2 regions of the Enterobacter sp. UPMP701 genome follow, and region 2 is predicted to be linked to the other one. Evidence: predicted binding sites of a transcription regulator. Region 2 holds the regulator's gene; the other holds the start of a gene.
What was found. Region 2 encodes sigma-54, which starts transcription at its own class of promoters, with help from an activator protein. Its sites were predicted from a motif close to GTTGGCACANNTTTCGCTNT; they were not measured.
Positions count from the first base shown of each region.

Region 1: glnA (glutamate--ammonia ligase) is a predicted target of sigma-54. The motif match lies at 4,717-4,736, and genes of this name have one in related genera.

Region 1 is NZ_JBSKJN010000012.1:10,703-18,121, forward strand. Features, by position in the region: gene hemN (oxygen-independent coproporphyrinogen III oxidase) at 1-286, shown strand, start outside; gene ACWKXT_RS19975 (YshB family small membrane protein) at 355-465, opposite strand; gene glnG (nitrogen regulation protein NR(I)) at 577-1,989, opposite strand; gene glnL (nitrogen regulation protein NR(II)) at 2,001-3,050, opposite strand; gene glnA (glutamate--ammonia ligase) at 3,221-4,630, opposite strand; gene typA (ribosome-dependent GTPase TypA) at 5,009-6,832, shown strand; gene ompL (porin OmpL) at 6,884-7,419, opposite strand, start outside.
Region 2 is NZ_JBSKJN010000013.1:11,544-18,962, forward strand. Features, by position in the region: gene kdsD (arabinose-5-phosphate isomerase KdsD) at 1-123, shown strand, start outside; gene kdsC (3-deoxy-manno-octulosonate-8-phosphatase KdsC) at 138-704, shown strand; gene lptC (LPS export ABC transporter periplasmic protein LptC) at 701-1,276, shown strand; gene lptA (lipopolysaccharide ABC transporter substrate-binding protein LptA) at 1,245-1,799, shown strand; gene lptB (LPS export ABC transporter ATP-binding protein) at 1,806-2,531, shown strand; gene rpoN (RNA polymerase factor sigma-54) at 2,579-4,012, shown strand; gene hpf (ribosome hibernation promoting factor) at 4,035-4,322, shown strand; gene ptsN (PTS IIA-like nitrogen regulatory protein PtsN) at 4,405-4,896, shown strand; gene rapZ (RNase adapter RapZ) at 4,942-5,796, shown strand; gene npr (PTS phosphocarrier protein NPr) at 5,793-6,065, shown strand; gene mtgA (monofunctional biosynthetic peptidoglycan transglycosylase) at 6,104-6,829, opposite strand; gene elbB (isoprenoid biosynthesis glyoxalase ElbB) at 6,826-7,419, opposite strand, start outside.

The sequences.
Region 1 (7,419 bases), on a different contig from region 2:
AACCCGTGACGACTGTATACGTCGCGATGTGATTAAGGCGCTCATCTGCAACTTCCGTCTCGACTTTACCGATGTGGAAGCACAGTGGGATCTGACATTCAGCGATTATTTTGCGGAAGACCTGAAGCTGATTGCACCGCTGGCGAAAGACGGGCTGGTGGATGTGTCGGAGAGCGCGATTGAGGTCACGCCGAAAGGGCGTCTGTTGATTCGTAATATCTGCATGTGCTTCGACGCCTATCTGCGTCAGAAAGCGCGTATGCAGCAGTTCTCGCGGGTGATTTAAGCAGCAAAAGCACGAAACGTAGGCCGGGTAAGGCGAAGCCGCCACCCGGCTTTTACATTTCAACCCCGCTAGCTAAACAGCCCAACCAACGCCGCACACAGCACCGCCGCAACGGCAGTTTGTGGCGTGTGGCTTTCAGCTGCCCCGCTAGAGAGCAAATTGACTAATGTTTCCAGCATGATGTTCACCCCCAATTTCCGGGCACGATCATACAAAACTCATCGGAACAGTAAAGCGCAAAATAACGTCAATTTGCGCTCAATTAATAACCTTTACACAGCGGCGTACGATCACTCCATTCCCAGCTCTTTCAGCTTGCGCGTGAGGGTATTACGTCCCCATCCCAACAGGCGAGCGGCTTCCTGCTTATGGCCCTGCGTATGACGAAGCGCGGTGGTCAACAGCGTGCGCTCCATCTCTGGCTGAGCCTCGGAAAGCAGGTTTTGATGACCGGAACGCAGTGCGCGGTCAGCCCACTGCGCCAGCAGCGTCGCCCAGCTGTCCGGCAGCGCGTGACCGGTGCTGCTTTCAGGTGCAGTGGCTTCAAACAGCTCTGCGGGTAAATCCTGAATCAGCACTTCCTGTCCGGCGGCCATCACGGTTAACCAGCGACAGGTGTTTTCCAGCTGGCGCACGTTGCCCGGCCACGCAAGTCGGGTGAGGGCGGCATCGGTTTCCGGGTGAAGCTGCTTGGCCTCCACGCCAAGCTCGCGGGCTGCCACCTGCAGGAAATGACGCGCCAGGCGGGGAATATCTTCCCGGCGCTCGCGCAGCGGCGGCAGATGAACGCGGATCACGTTCAGGCGATGGAATAAATCCTCACGGAATTTCCCCTCCTGTACGCGCAGCTCCAGGTTCTGGTGCGTCGCAGCGATAATGCGCACGTCCACCTTCACCGGAGCATAGCCGCCCACGCGGTAAAACTGCCCGTCGGCCAGCACGCGCAGCAGGCGGGTCTGCACGTCCAGCGGCATATCACCGATCTCATCCAGGAACAGCGTGCCGCCGTCTGCCTGCTCAAAGCGCCCCTGGCGAATGGTATTTGCGCCGGTAAACGCCCCTTTTTCGTGGCCGAACAGTTCAGATTCAATCAAATCCTTCGGTATCGCCGCCATGTTAAGCGCGATAAAGGGCGCTTTCGCCCGCGGGCTATGGCGATGTAATGCATGCGCCACCAGCTCTTTACCGGTTCCCGATTCACCGTTAATCAATACGCTGATGGACGACCGCGACAGACGGCCAATAATGCGAAACACGTCCTGCATCGCCGGCGCTTCGCCAATGATGTCCGTCGTTGGCCCGAAATCAGGCGTATGGCGCGGCTGCTGCTGCTCCTGGTAGTGGCTAATCGCGCGTTCAACCAGCGCCACCGCCTCGTCGATATCAAACGGTTTGGGCAGATAATCGAATGCCCCTTGCTGGTAGGCGCTCACTGCGGCATCCAGGTCGGAGTGCGCCGTCATTATGATGACCGGAAGCATAGGGTGGCGTTGTTTGATCTGCTTTAACAACGCCAGCCCGTCCATTCCCGGCATGCGAATATCCGAAAGCAGAACATCTGGCGTTTTGGTGGTGAGTGCGTCGAGCACCTCGCTGCCGCTCTCAAACGTCGTGCAGCTTAACCCCGCCCCAGTGAGCGCGCGTTCCAGCACCCAACGGATGGAGCTATCGTCATCGACTACCCAGACTATCCCTCGTTGCATAAACGTCACCTTTATTTTTTAATCGGCAGGAAAACCGAAAACTCGGTATGTCCCGGCCAACTGGTAAATTCAATTTTGCCAGAGTGTTGGTCGATCAAACTGCGGGCAATGGATAACCCCAGCCCGGTGCCGCCTTCACGGCCGCTGACCATCGGGTAAAACAGCGTGTCCTGCAGATGCGGCGGGATACCCGGACCGTTATCCTCAACGTCGATGCGCGCCGCCAGACGATAGCGCACGCCGTGCAGCGTGAGCTGGAAGGCGGTGCGGGTACGTAAAATAATCTCGCCCCCTTCCGGTCCCAGCGCCTGTAGCGCGTTACGTACAATGTTCAGCAGAACCTGTTCAATCTGGTCCGGGTCATGCGCCAGTTCCGGCAGGCTTGGGTCGTAATCGCGCACCAGCGTGACGTTCTCTGGCAGTTCCATTGAGACGAGCTTCACCACCCGTTCCGCCACTTTATGAATGCTTTCAGAGACGTGCATGCCCGGCTGCTGCGGCCCAAGAAGACGGTCAACCAGATTACGCAGGCGGTCGGCCTGCTCAATAATAACGTTGGTGTACTCTGCCAGCGCAGGGTCGGGCAACGCCTTGGTCAGCAGCTGTGCTGCACCGCGTAACCCACCCAGCGGGTTTTTGATTTCATGCGCGAGACCTCGCACCAGGTCACGGGCGGCAATTTGCTGCGCATGCTGCAGCTGCTCCTGGCTCAGGCGACGCTGATTATCCATCGGCGCCATTTCAAGCAGGATCATGCCTTCGGGAAGACGTTGCGCGGTCAGCGATAAAATATGCGAACGCCCGTCGATCACCAGCGTCACTTCGTTATCGGTGAACCCCTGTCCGGCCTGCAAACTTTCCTGCATCAGGCCAATATTCAGCGAGAAATAGCTCAGGAGTTCAGGAAGCGGGGTGCCAAACAGTTTTCTCGCGCTCTGGGCGAGCAGCTGCTGCGCCGCCGGGTTGGCATAATGGACGGCCAGCTCGTCGTCGACCAGCAAGATACTGTTAATTAAAGAATTGAGGATCTGCCCAGCATCGGGCAGCGTGCCAGTTGCCATTCAGCAGTCTCCTGGAGTTGGTTGCACTATTTTAGTGCAGTATAGCGTTTTCGGCGTAAAAAGCGCGTGAGATCAGGTTGTTGGTGGAGAAAAAAGCCCATCCGGAGATGGGCTAAAAGTTTCCACGGCAACTACCCCCGGCGCTTGTCACGCCGGGTAAAACAACTTAATTAAACGCTGTAGTACAGTTCGAACTCAACCGGATGCGGAGTCATACGCACGCGGTCGTTCTCTTCAGTACGCAGAGCGATGTAAGCATCGATAGCGTCGTCAGTGAATACGCCACCTGCAGTCAGGAACTCGCGGTCTGCGTCCAGCGCCTGCAGCGCTTCTTCCAGAGAGCCTGCAACCTGTGGGATCTCTTTCGCTTCTTCTGGCGGCAGGTCGTACAGGTTTTTGTCCATCGCTTCGCCCGGGTGGATCTTGTTCTTGATACCGTCCAGACCGGCCATCAGCAGTGCTGCGAAGCACAGGTATGGGTTAGCCGCCGGGTCCGGGAAGCGCACTTCGATACGACGCGCTTTAGGAGACGCCACCACCGGGATACGGATAGATGCAGAACGGTTACGCGCAGAGTAGGCCAGCATGACTGGCGCTTCGTAGCCCGGGACCAGACGCTTGTAGGAGTTAGTGGTTGGGTTCGCCAGGGCGTTGATCGCTTTAGCGTGCTTGATAACACCACCGATGTAATACAGCGCCTGCTCGGACAGACCCGCGTATTTGTCGCCAGAGAACAGGTTGGTACCGTTCTTGGACAGAGACATGTGGCAGTGCATACCGGAACCGTTGTCGCCAAACATTGGTTTTGGCATGAAGGTCGCGGTTTTACCGAAACGGTGCGCAACGTTGTGCACAACGTATTTGTAGATCTGAATTTCGTCCGCTTTTTTGGTCATGGTGTTGAAGCGGGTTGCCACTTCGTTCTGACCCGCAGTCGCCACTTCGTGGTGGTGGGCTTCAACAACCAGACCCATCTCTTCCATCACCAGACACATGGTGGAACGGATGTCCTGTGCAGAGTCGACCGGAGGAACCGGGAAGTAGCCGCCTTTCACGCCAGGACGGTGACCTTTGTTACCACCTTCGTACTTGGTGGAAGAGTTCCATGCGCCTTCGATGTCGTCGATAGCCACATGGGAGCCGGAAATAGAGGCACCGAAGCGGATGTCGTCAAACAGGAAGAACTCTGGCTCTGGCCCGAACAGAACGGTGTCCGCGATGCCGGTAGAACGCAGGTACTCTTCAGCGCGTTTTGCGATAGAACGTGGGTCGCGGTCGTAGCCCTGCAGCGTACCTGGCTCGAGGATGTCGCAACGGATGATCAGGGTTGGTTCTTCGAAGAACGGATCAATGACCGCAGTGGTGGCATCTGGCATCAGAACCATGTCGGATTCGTTAATGCCTTTCCAGCCACCAATGGAGGAGCCGTCAAACATTTTGCCTTCTTCAAAGAATTCGGCGTTCACCTGATGAGCAGGGATTGTGACGTGCTGTTCTTTACCTTTGGTATCGGTGAAGCGCAGATCAACAAACTTCACTTCATGTTCGTTCAGCATCGTCAAAACGTGTTCAGCGGACATACTTAACTCTCCAGATTGGTCATTGTCGTCGTGGTAACGAGGTCTTCAATTTCTGTTTGTACTGGCTGTTGCCATGTATTTTTTATAAAGCGAAATCTGTGCCAACTTTTAAAACACCCCAAAAAGGCGTTATCATGCGCACCATAGTGCAAAAGGGCTGCACCATGATGGATTTGTTGCACCAGTATAGTGCTTCAATGTGAACATTAAGCACCATATTGGTGCAATTTACGTTAAAGTGCCCTTTTACCGCTCCGTGAAAGCGATCACAAAGCATCTCTGCAATACTTGTTTGCGGGGGATGTTTGTGATCCTGTTTTGTAGTGCGATTAATCCGTGTACAATAACGCGCTATTTCTAAATGCCTGAGGCAAAGTTGTGATCGAAAATTTGCGTAACATCGCCATCATCGCGCACGTTGACCATGGTAAAACTACCCTGGTTGATAAGCTGCTGCAGCAATCCGGTACGTTTGATGCGCGTGCCGAAACCCAAGAACGCGTGATGGACTCCAACGATTTGGAGAAAGAGCGTGGGATTACCATCCTCGCGAAAAACACCGCGATTAAATGGAATGACTACCGTATCAACATCGTTGATACCCCAGGGCACGCCGACTTCGGTGGTGAAGTTGAACGTGTTATGTCCATGGTAGACTCCGTTCTGCTGGTCGTTGACGCAATGGATGGCCCAATGCCACAGACGCGCTTCGTGACCAAAAAAGCTTTTGCCCATGGTCTGAAGCCAATCGTTGTTATCAACAAAGTTGACCGCCCTGGCGCGCGTCCTGACTGGGTTGTTGACCAGGTCTTCGACCTGTTCGTTAACCTCGACGCGACCGACGAGCAGCTGGACTTCCCTATCGTTTACGCCTCTGCGCTGAACGGTATCGCCGGTCTGGACCACGAAGACATGGCTGAAGACATGACCCCGCTGTATCAGGCGATTGTTGACCGTGTTCCTGCGCCAAACGTTGACCTGGAAGGCACCCTGCAGATGCAGATCTCCCAGCTCGACTACAACAACTACGTTGGCGTAATCGGCATTGGCCGTATCAAGCGCGGTAAAGTGAAGCCGAACCAGCAGGTTACTATCATCGATAGCGAAGGCAAAACCCGTAACGGTAAAGTCGGTAAAGTACTGACTCACCTGGGTCTTGAGCGTATCGAGAGCGACATCGCTGAAGCGGGCGACATCATCGCCATCACCGGTCTGGGTGAACTGAACATCTCCGACACCATCTGCGATCCGCAGAACGTCGAAGCGCTGCCAGCCCTGTCCGTTGATGAACCAACCGTATCCATGTTCTTCAACGTCAACACCTCTCCGTTCTGTGGTAAAGAAGGTAAGTTCGTTACCTCTCGTCAGATCCTTGACCGCCTGAACAAAGAGCTGGTGCACAACGTTGCGCTGCGCGTTGAAGAAACCGAAGACGCTGATGCATTCCGCGTTTCCGGTCGTGGTGAGCTGCACCTGTCTGTTCTGATCGAAAACATGCGTCGTGAAGGTTTCGAAATGGCGGTTTCCCGTCCGAAAGTAATCTTCCGCGAAATCGACGGCCGTAAACAAGAGCCGTTCGAAAACGTAACGCTGGACGTTGAAGAGCAGCACCAGGGTTCTGTCATGCAGGCGCTGGGTGAGCGTAAAGGCGACCTGAAAAACATGAATCCAGACGGCAAAGGCCGCGTACGTCTCGACTACGTGATCCCAAGCCGTGGCCTGATCGGCTTCCGTTCTGAGTTTATGACCATGACCTCCGGTACCGGTCTGCTGTACTCCACTTTCAGCCACTACGATGACGTGCGTCCAGGCGAAGTGGGCCAGCGTAACAACGGCGTGCTGATCTCCAACGGTCAGGGTAAAGCGGTTGCGTTTGCGCTGTTCGGTCTGCAGGATCGCGGTAAGCTGTTCCTGGGTCACGGTGCTGAAGTTTACGAAGGCCAGATCATCGGTATTCACAGTCGTTCTAACGACCTGACCGTAAACTGCCTGACCGGTAAGAAACTGACCAACATGCGTGCGTCCGGTACTGACGAAGCAACGGTTCTGGTTCCACCGATCAAGATGACGCTGGAGCAGGCTCTGGAGTTCATCGATGATGACGAACTGGTAGAAGTGACTCCACAGTCAATTCGTATCCGTAAACGTCACCTGACCGAGAACGATCGTAAACGTGCAATGCGCGGTGCGAAAGAAGACTAATACGGTCAATCCGTATTAAAAAAAGCCGCTGAGAAATCAGCGGCTTTTTTATTAGAACGAATAACGTAACCCTAACCGAATCCGGTACTGCTCGCGGTTGTAATCATTCCACCTGTCCAGCCACTGCAGTTCGAGGTACGGCAGCCAGTTTCTGTCGATTTTATAGCTGAACTTGTTGGTAATTTCCCAGTGATGATCTTTGCCATTTTTGCTGTGGTAATCATTCACCCGCTGGAAAAAGTGCGGTTCAAAGGTGTAGAAAAACGCATCCGTCACTTTGAAATTCCAGTAGTTAGCAAACTCATGCGTGTCGTTTTTATCCATCTGCCCGTTATAGTCCGGCGTATCGTAATTGTTATGGTTATAGCGATAGCGGAACGTCAGATTAAACCCGTCCGTAAATTTATAGTTAGTATCTAAATAAACCGCGCCACCTGATCCTGCGCTGCTGTCATTAATCAAGCCGCCGGGCTGGAAGGTCAGTTTGTCGGTCGGTTTGAAGAGTGGATACCACCCCTCGATTTCGTTATAGCTGTGCTTCAGTTCGTCCCATTTCCCCACGTTATAAGCGTTGGTGAACATCAGCC
Region 2 (7,419 bases):
CTGGCCGTGGATGTGCTGAACCTGATGCAGTCCCGCCATATCACCTCCGTTATGGTTGCCGATGGCGACCAGTTGCTGGGTGTGGTACATATGCATGATCTGCTGCGCGCAGGCGTAGTGTAATGAAGGATAAGACAATGAGTAATGCGGGTGCATCCCTTGCAACCTGTTATGGTCCGGTCAGTACCCAGATGATGGCTAAGGCGGAAACTATTCGTCTGCTGATTCTGGATGTGGATGGCGTACTTTCCGATGGCCTGATTTACATGGGCAATAATGGCGAAGAGCTGAAAGCGTTTAACGTTCGCGACGGCTACGGTATCCGCTGTGCGCTCACCTCGGGTATCGAGGTTGCTATCATCACCGGGCGAAAAGCTAAACTGGTAGAAGACCGCTGTGAAACCTTAGGCATTACCCACCTGTATCAGGGTCAATCCGATAAGATGGCGGCGTTCAACGATTTACTGGGTAAACTGGCCATCGCCCCGGAAAACGTGGCCTACGTTGGGGACGATCTGATTGACTGGCCGGTGATGGCAGAAGTCGGTCTCAGCATCGCGGTTGCCGATGCGCACCCGCTGCTGATCCCACGCGCAGACTACGTTACCCGCATTAACGGTGGCCGGGGTGCTGTACGTGAAGTCTGCGATCTGCTTCTGCTGGCGCAGGGCAAGCTTGATGAGGCCAAAGGGCAATCAATATGAGTAAAACCAGACGTTGGGTTATCATTCTGCTTTCGCTTGCCGCACTGGTATTGATTGGCGTGAACCTTGCCGATCGCGACGATACGCAAACGGAAGTGGTCAATAATAACGATCCAACCTATAAAAGCGATCACAGCGACACCGTGGTCTATAGCCCGGAAGGTGCGCTGAACTATCGCCTGATCGCCCAGCACGTGGAATATTTTTCAGATGAAGGCGTGTCGTGGTTTACCCAACCTGTTATGACCACGTTTGATAAAGACAAAGTCCCGACGTGGTCGATTAAGTCAGATCGGGCAAAACTCACAAATGACCGTATGCTTTATCTGTATGGCCACGTTGAAGTCAACGCCCTGACCGCTGACTCGCAACTGCGGAAAATTACGACGGATAATGCCCAGATTAACCTGGTAACCCAGGACGTGACCTCGCAGGATCTGGTCACACTGTATGGCACAACATTTAATTCCAGCGGTTTAAGAATGCGCGGGAACTTACGCAGCAAGAACGCCGAGCTGATTGAAAAGGTTAGAACCTCCTATGAAATTCAAAACAAACAAACTCAGCCTTAAAGTAATTATCGCCAGCGCGATGCTGGCGGCGAGTCTCCCCGCGCTTGCTGTAACGGGCGATACCGACCAGCCGATCCATATCGAGTCCGACACCCAGTCTCTCGATATGCAGGGTAACGTCGTCACCTTCACGGGTAACGTTGTCGTGACGCAGGGCACCATCAAAATCAACGCCGATAAAGTGGTCGTGACCCGTCCGGGCGGCGAGCAGGGCAAAGAGATCATTGATGGTTACGGCAACCCGGCAACCTTCTACCAGATGCAGGACAACGGCAAACCAGTGAAAGGCCGCGCCTCGCATATGCACTATGAGCTGGCGAAGGATCTGGTCATCCTGACCGGGAAAGCGTATCTGGAACAGCTGGACAGCAATATCACCGGTGACCAGATTACCTATCTGGTGAAAGAGCAGAAAATGCAGGCCTCCAGCGAGAAAGGCAAACGCGTAACCACCGTGCTGGTTCCGTCGCAGCTGCAGGACAAAGGCAAGGGCCAGGCCCCGGCACAGAAGAAGAGTAACTAATTCGTTATGGCAACATTAACTGCAAAAAATCTCGCGAAGGCCTATAAGGGCCGCCGTGTCGTAGAAGATGTCAGTCTGACCGTCAACTCCGGCGAAATTGTTGGCCTGCTTGGCCCGAACGGTGCGGGTAAAACCACCACCTTCTACATGGTCGTAGGCATTGTGCCGCGCGATGCCGGCAACATCGTCATCGACGATGAAGACATCAGCCTGCTGCCGCTGCACGCGCGTGCGCGTCGTGGCATCGGCTATCTGCCGCAGGAAGCCTCTATTTTCCGTCGTCTGAGCGTCTTTGATAACCTGATGGCGGTCCTGCAAATTCGCGACGACCTGACCAGCGAACAGCGTCAGGATCGCGCCAACGAGCTGCTGGAAGAGTTCCACATTGAGCACCTGCGCGACAGCCTCGGTCAGGCATTGTCCGGGGGGGAACGCCGTCGTGTTGAGATTGCGCGCGCGCTGGCCGCAAACCCGAAATTTATCCTTCTGGATGAACCGTTTGCGGGCGTCGACCCGATCTCCGTTATCGATATTAAACGTATTATTGAGCATCTGCGTGACAGCGGGCTTGGCGTGCTGATCACCGACCACAACGTGCGTGAAACGCTGGCCGTATGTGAACGCGCGTATATTGTGAGCCAGGGCAATCTGATCGCCCACGGTACGCCGCAGCAGATCCTCGAAGACGATCATGTTAAGCGCGTCTATCTTGGGGAAGACTTCAGACTCTGATAGGGTAGAGGTAACATAACGCCGAACCGGAGAAAAATGCTCTGAACATGAAGCAAGGTTTGCAATTAAGGCTCAGCCAACAACTGGCAATGACGCCGCAGCTACAGCAGGCCATTCGTCTGCTGCAACTGTCCACCTTAGAACTCCAGCAGGAGCTCCAGCAGGCGCTGGACAGCAATCCCCTGCTGGAGCAAGCCGATCTTCATGATGAGGTAGATACTCAGCAGTCACAGGACACAGAAGCGCTCGACACCGCGGATGCTCTCGAACAAAAAGAGATGCCGGACGAGCTACCGCTGGATGCCAGCTGGGATGAAATCTATACCGCTGGTACCCCTTCTGGTACGCGTGCAGACTACCAGGACGATGAGCTACCGGTCTATCAGGGCGAAACCACCCAGTCGCTGCAGGATTACCTGATGTGGCAGGTGGAACTTACCCCCTTCTCTGATACCGACCGCGCGATCGCCACGTCGATTGTCGACGCCGTTGACGACACCGGCTATTTGACCGTCACGCTGGACGACATTCTGGAAAGCATGGGCGACGAAGAGATTGAACTTGAAGAGATTGAAGCCGTTCTGAAGCGCATTCAGCGTTTCGATCCTGTCGGCGTGGCCGCGAAAGATCTGCGCGACTGCCTGCTGATCCAGCTTTCTCAGTTCAGCAAAGAGACGCCATGGCTCGACGAGGCGCGCTTAATCATCAGCGATCATCTGGATCTTCTCGCCAACCACGATTTCCGCTCTCTGATGCGCGTTACGCGCCTGAAAGAAGAGGTGCTGAAAGAGGCGGTGAATCTGATCCAGTCACTCGATCCGCGCCCCGGCCAGTCGATCCAGACCAGTGAACCCGAGTACGTCATCCCGGACGTGCTGGTCAGAAAACACAATGACCGCTGGGTCGTTGAACTGAACTCTGACAGCATCCCTCGCCTGCAAATCAACCAGCAGTATGCTTCCATGTGCACCAGCGTGCGCAACGACTCCGACAATCAATATATTCGTAGCAATCTTCAGGAAGCGCGATGGTTGATCAAGAGTCTGGAAAGCCGAAATGATACCCTGCTCCGCGTGAGCCGCTGCATCGTCGAACAGCAGCAGGCGTTCTTTGAGCAGGGTGAAGAGTATATGAAACCGATGGTGCTGGCGGATATCGCCCAGGCCGTCGAGATGCATGAATCCACGATTTCCCGCGTCACGACGCAGAAGTATCTGCACAGTCCGCGCGGTATTTTTGAGCTTAAGTATTTCTTCTCCAGCCACGTGAATACCGAGGGCGGCGGCGAAGCCTCCTCAACGGCGATTCGTGCCCTGGTGAAGAAGTTAATCGCCGCGGAGAACCCCGCGAAGCCACTAAGTGACAGTAAGTTAACCACCATGCTGTCCGATCAGGGTATTATGGTGGCACGTCGTACTGTTGCGAAGTATCGAGAGTCTTTATCCATTCCGCCGTCTAACCAGCGTAAACAACTGGTCTGACACAACCGATAAGGAAGACACTATGCAGCTCAATATCACAGGACACAACGTCGAGATTACTGAGGCCTTACGTGACTTCGTGAACGCTAAGTTCGCGAAACTCGAGCAGTATTTCGAAAGGATCAACCAGGTCTACGTTGTGTTGAAAGTGGAGAAAGTGACTCATATCTCGGACGCAACCCTGCATGTAAACGGGGGTGAACTCCATGCCAGTGCGGAAGGGCAAGACATGTACGCGGCTATCGACGGCTTGATTGATAAGCTTGCGCGACAGCTCAATAAACATAAAGATAAACTGAAACAACACTAATTGTCCGGGCAGTTAACGGGTGCAGGACGGCCTGTTGTGAAACACAACAGGCCATTTGTACAGTTAGCGCTTAGGTGAAATTATGATGAACAACGATTCCGCTCTTCAACTGAGCAATGTCCTTAACCAGGAATGTACCCGCAGTGCCGTTCACTGCCAGAGCAAAAAACGTGCGCTGGAGATCATTAGTGAACTGGCCGCAAAACAGCTGGGCCTGCCGCCGCAGGTGGTGTTCGAAGCGATCCTGACCCGCGAAAAAATGGGCAGTACCGGTATCGGCAACGGCATCGCGATCCCGCACGGCAAGCTGGAAGAGGACACCCTGCGTGCCGTCGGTGTGTTTGTGCAGCTGGAAACGCCAATTGCCTTTGATGCCATTGATAACCAGCCCGTCGATCTCCTCTTCGCGCTGCTGGTGCCAGCCGATCAGACCAAGACCCATCTGCATACGCTTTCACTGGTCGCTAAGCGTCTGGCCGATAAAACCATCTGCCGTCGACTACGCTCAGCCCAAAGTGATGAAGAGCTTTATCAGATTATCACTGAAGCAGAAGGCAATCAGGATGACGCATAACCAGGAGATGGCCTTCACATCTGTTGTCCTGAGGAGAAACGGAACATGGTGCTGATGATTGTCAGCGGACGTTCAGGGTCGGGGAAATCCGTTGCCCTGCGCGCGCTGGAAGACATGGGTTTTTACTGCGTCGATAACCTGCCGGTGGTGTTATTGCCCGATCTGGCCCGCACGCTGGCAGAGAGACAAACCTCTGCCGCCGTCAGTATCGACGTCCGTAACATGCCGGAATCGCCAGAAATTTTCGAACAGGCCATGAGCAACCTGCCTGACACGTTCTCGCCTCAGCTGCTGTTCCTCGATGCCGATCGCAATACGCTGATCCGCCGCTACAGCGACACCCGCCGTTTGCACCCGCTTTCCAGCAAGAATCTCTCTCTGGAGAGCGCCATCGATGAAGAGAGCGATCTGCTGGAGCCGCTGCGCTCTCGTGCTGACCTGATTGTCGACACCTCTGAGATGTCCGTTCACGAGCTGGCCGAAATGCTGAGAACCCGGCTGCTGGGCAAACGCGAGCGCGAACTGACGATGGTGTTCGAATCCTTCGGCTTTAAGCACGGTATTCCGATTGATGCGGATTATGTTTTCGACGTGCGCTTCCTGCCGAACCCGCACTGGGATCCGAAGCTGCGCCCAATGACCGGTCTGGATAAGCCCGTCGCGGCATTCCTCGACAGGCACACAGAAGTTCACAATTTTATCTACCAGACGCGAAGCTACCTTGAGCTATGGTTACCTATGCTGGAGACAAACAATCGTAGCTACCTGACGGTGGCGATTGGCTGTACCGGCGGTAAACATCGTTCGGTCTACATCGCCGAACAGCTGGCCGATTATTTCCGCTCACGCGGGAAGAACGTTCAGTCCCGTCATCGCACGCTGGAAAAACGTAAAACATGACCGTAAAACAAACCGTTGAGATCACCAATAAGCTGGGCATGCATGCGCGCCCGGCGATGAAGCTGTTTGAACTGATGCAGGGTTTCGATGCAGAAGTGCTGCTGCGTAATGACGAAGGCACCGAAGCGGAAGCCAACAGCGTGATTGCGCTGCTGATGCTGGACTCCGCCAAAGGGCGCCAGATTGAGGTAGAAGCCACCGGTCCTCAGGAAGAGGAAGCCCTGGCGGCGGTGATTGCCCTGTTTAACGCCGGATTCGACGAAGATTAGACCTGCTATTCTGGCGGGTGGCGCTGCGCTTACCCGCTCTACATTAACGCATTTCTCTCCATAAACCCTTCCCCACCCAGCTGGCGCATCTGGCGCATGATCCACGCCTGACGGCTTCGCACGTACCCTGATGGGGCACTGGCTTTGAAGCGGATGGGATTCGGTAAAACAGCGGCCAATAGCGCTGCTTCTGACATGCTCAGATGGCTGGCTGGCTTATTGAAATAACGCTGTGCGGCAGCTTCCACGCCAAAAACACCGTCGCCAAACTCAGCGACGTTGAGATAAACGGTCAGAATGCGCTTTTTGCTCCAGACCGTTTCCATTCCCAGGGTCAGGCCCGCTTCCAGCCCTTTTCGCACCCAGCTTCGGCCATCCCACAGGAACAGGTTTTTAGCCGTCTGTTGCGACAGCGTTGACGCACCGCGTACGCGGTTTTCGTGACGTTCGTTGTGGGCCAGCGCCTTTTCAATGGCGGCCACATCAAACCCCCAGTGCTCCGGGAATTTCTGGTCCTCCGCCGCGATGACCGCCAGCCCCATAAAAGGAGAAATTTCATCCATGCTCACCCAGTCAGAATGGGCGACATAGCCGAAATCACCGGAGAACCATGCGCTGAACTGACGCTCAACCATAACGGCTGAAAACGGTACCGGCAAAATGCTGAACACGGCCAGCCCGCCTCCCCAGAACGCCGCCAGGACGAGAACGATGCGCAAAAGAAGGCGTTTCACCCATACGCCTGCGGAAAACTGACGCCTCATTCCGTCAGCACCAGCACCCGGGCCACCAGCTTTTCAATGCCCACGGCAGCCTCTGCGATATTCTTCGCCAGCATATACGCGGGCGTGGTGACAATCTTGTTATCTTCATCCACCACAATGTCATCGACCGGGCACGGGACGTGTTCGCCCCCCATATCTTCGATAACCTCAGCGGTATCAATATCGGTCCCGATAGTCAGGCGCAGCGGGAAATCAAAAATCCTGGGCAGCATTGCCGGCGCGATGCAGATAAAGCCCAGCGGTTTTCCTGCCGCATGCATGGCCTGCGACAGCGTTTTTAGATGAGGATCGATTTGACACTCCGCGCCCTGCGTAGCAAAGGTGCTGAGATTTTTGGCCGCGCCAAACCCACCCGGCACAATGAGCGCATCAAGTTCTGTGGCGTCAGCCTGAATAAGAGGATGGATATCACCTCGCGCTATCCGCGCAGCCTCAATCAGCACGTTACGGGTTTCTGCCATCGGCTCCCCGGTGAGATGGTTAATGACATCCGCCTGATTTTTGTCTGGCGCAAAACAGATAACCTCGACTTCCTGCCTTGCCAGGGCCAGCAGCGTAATAACAGCTTC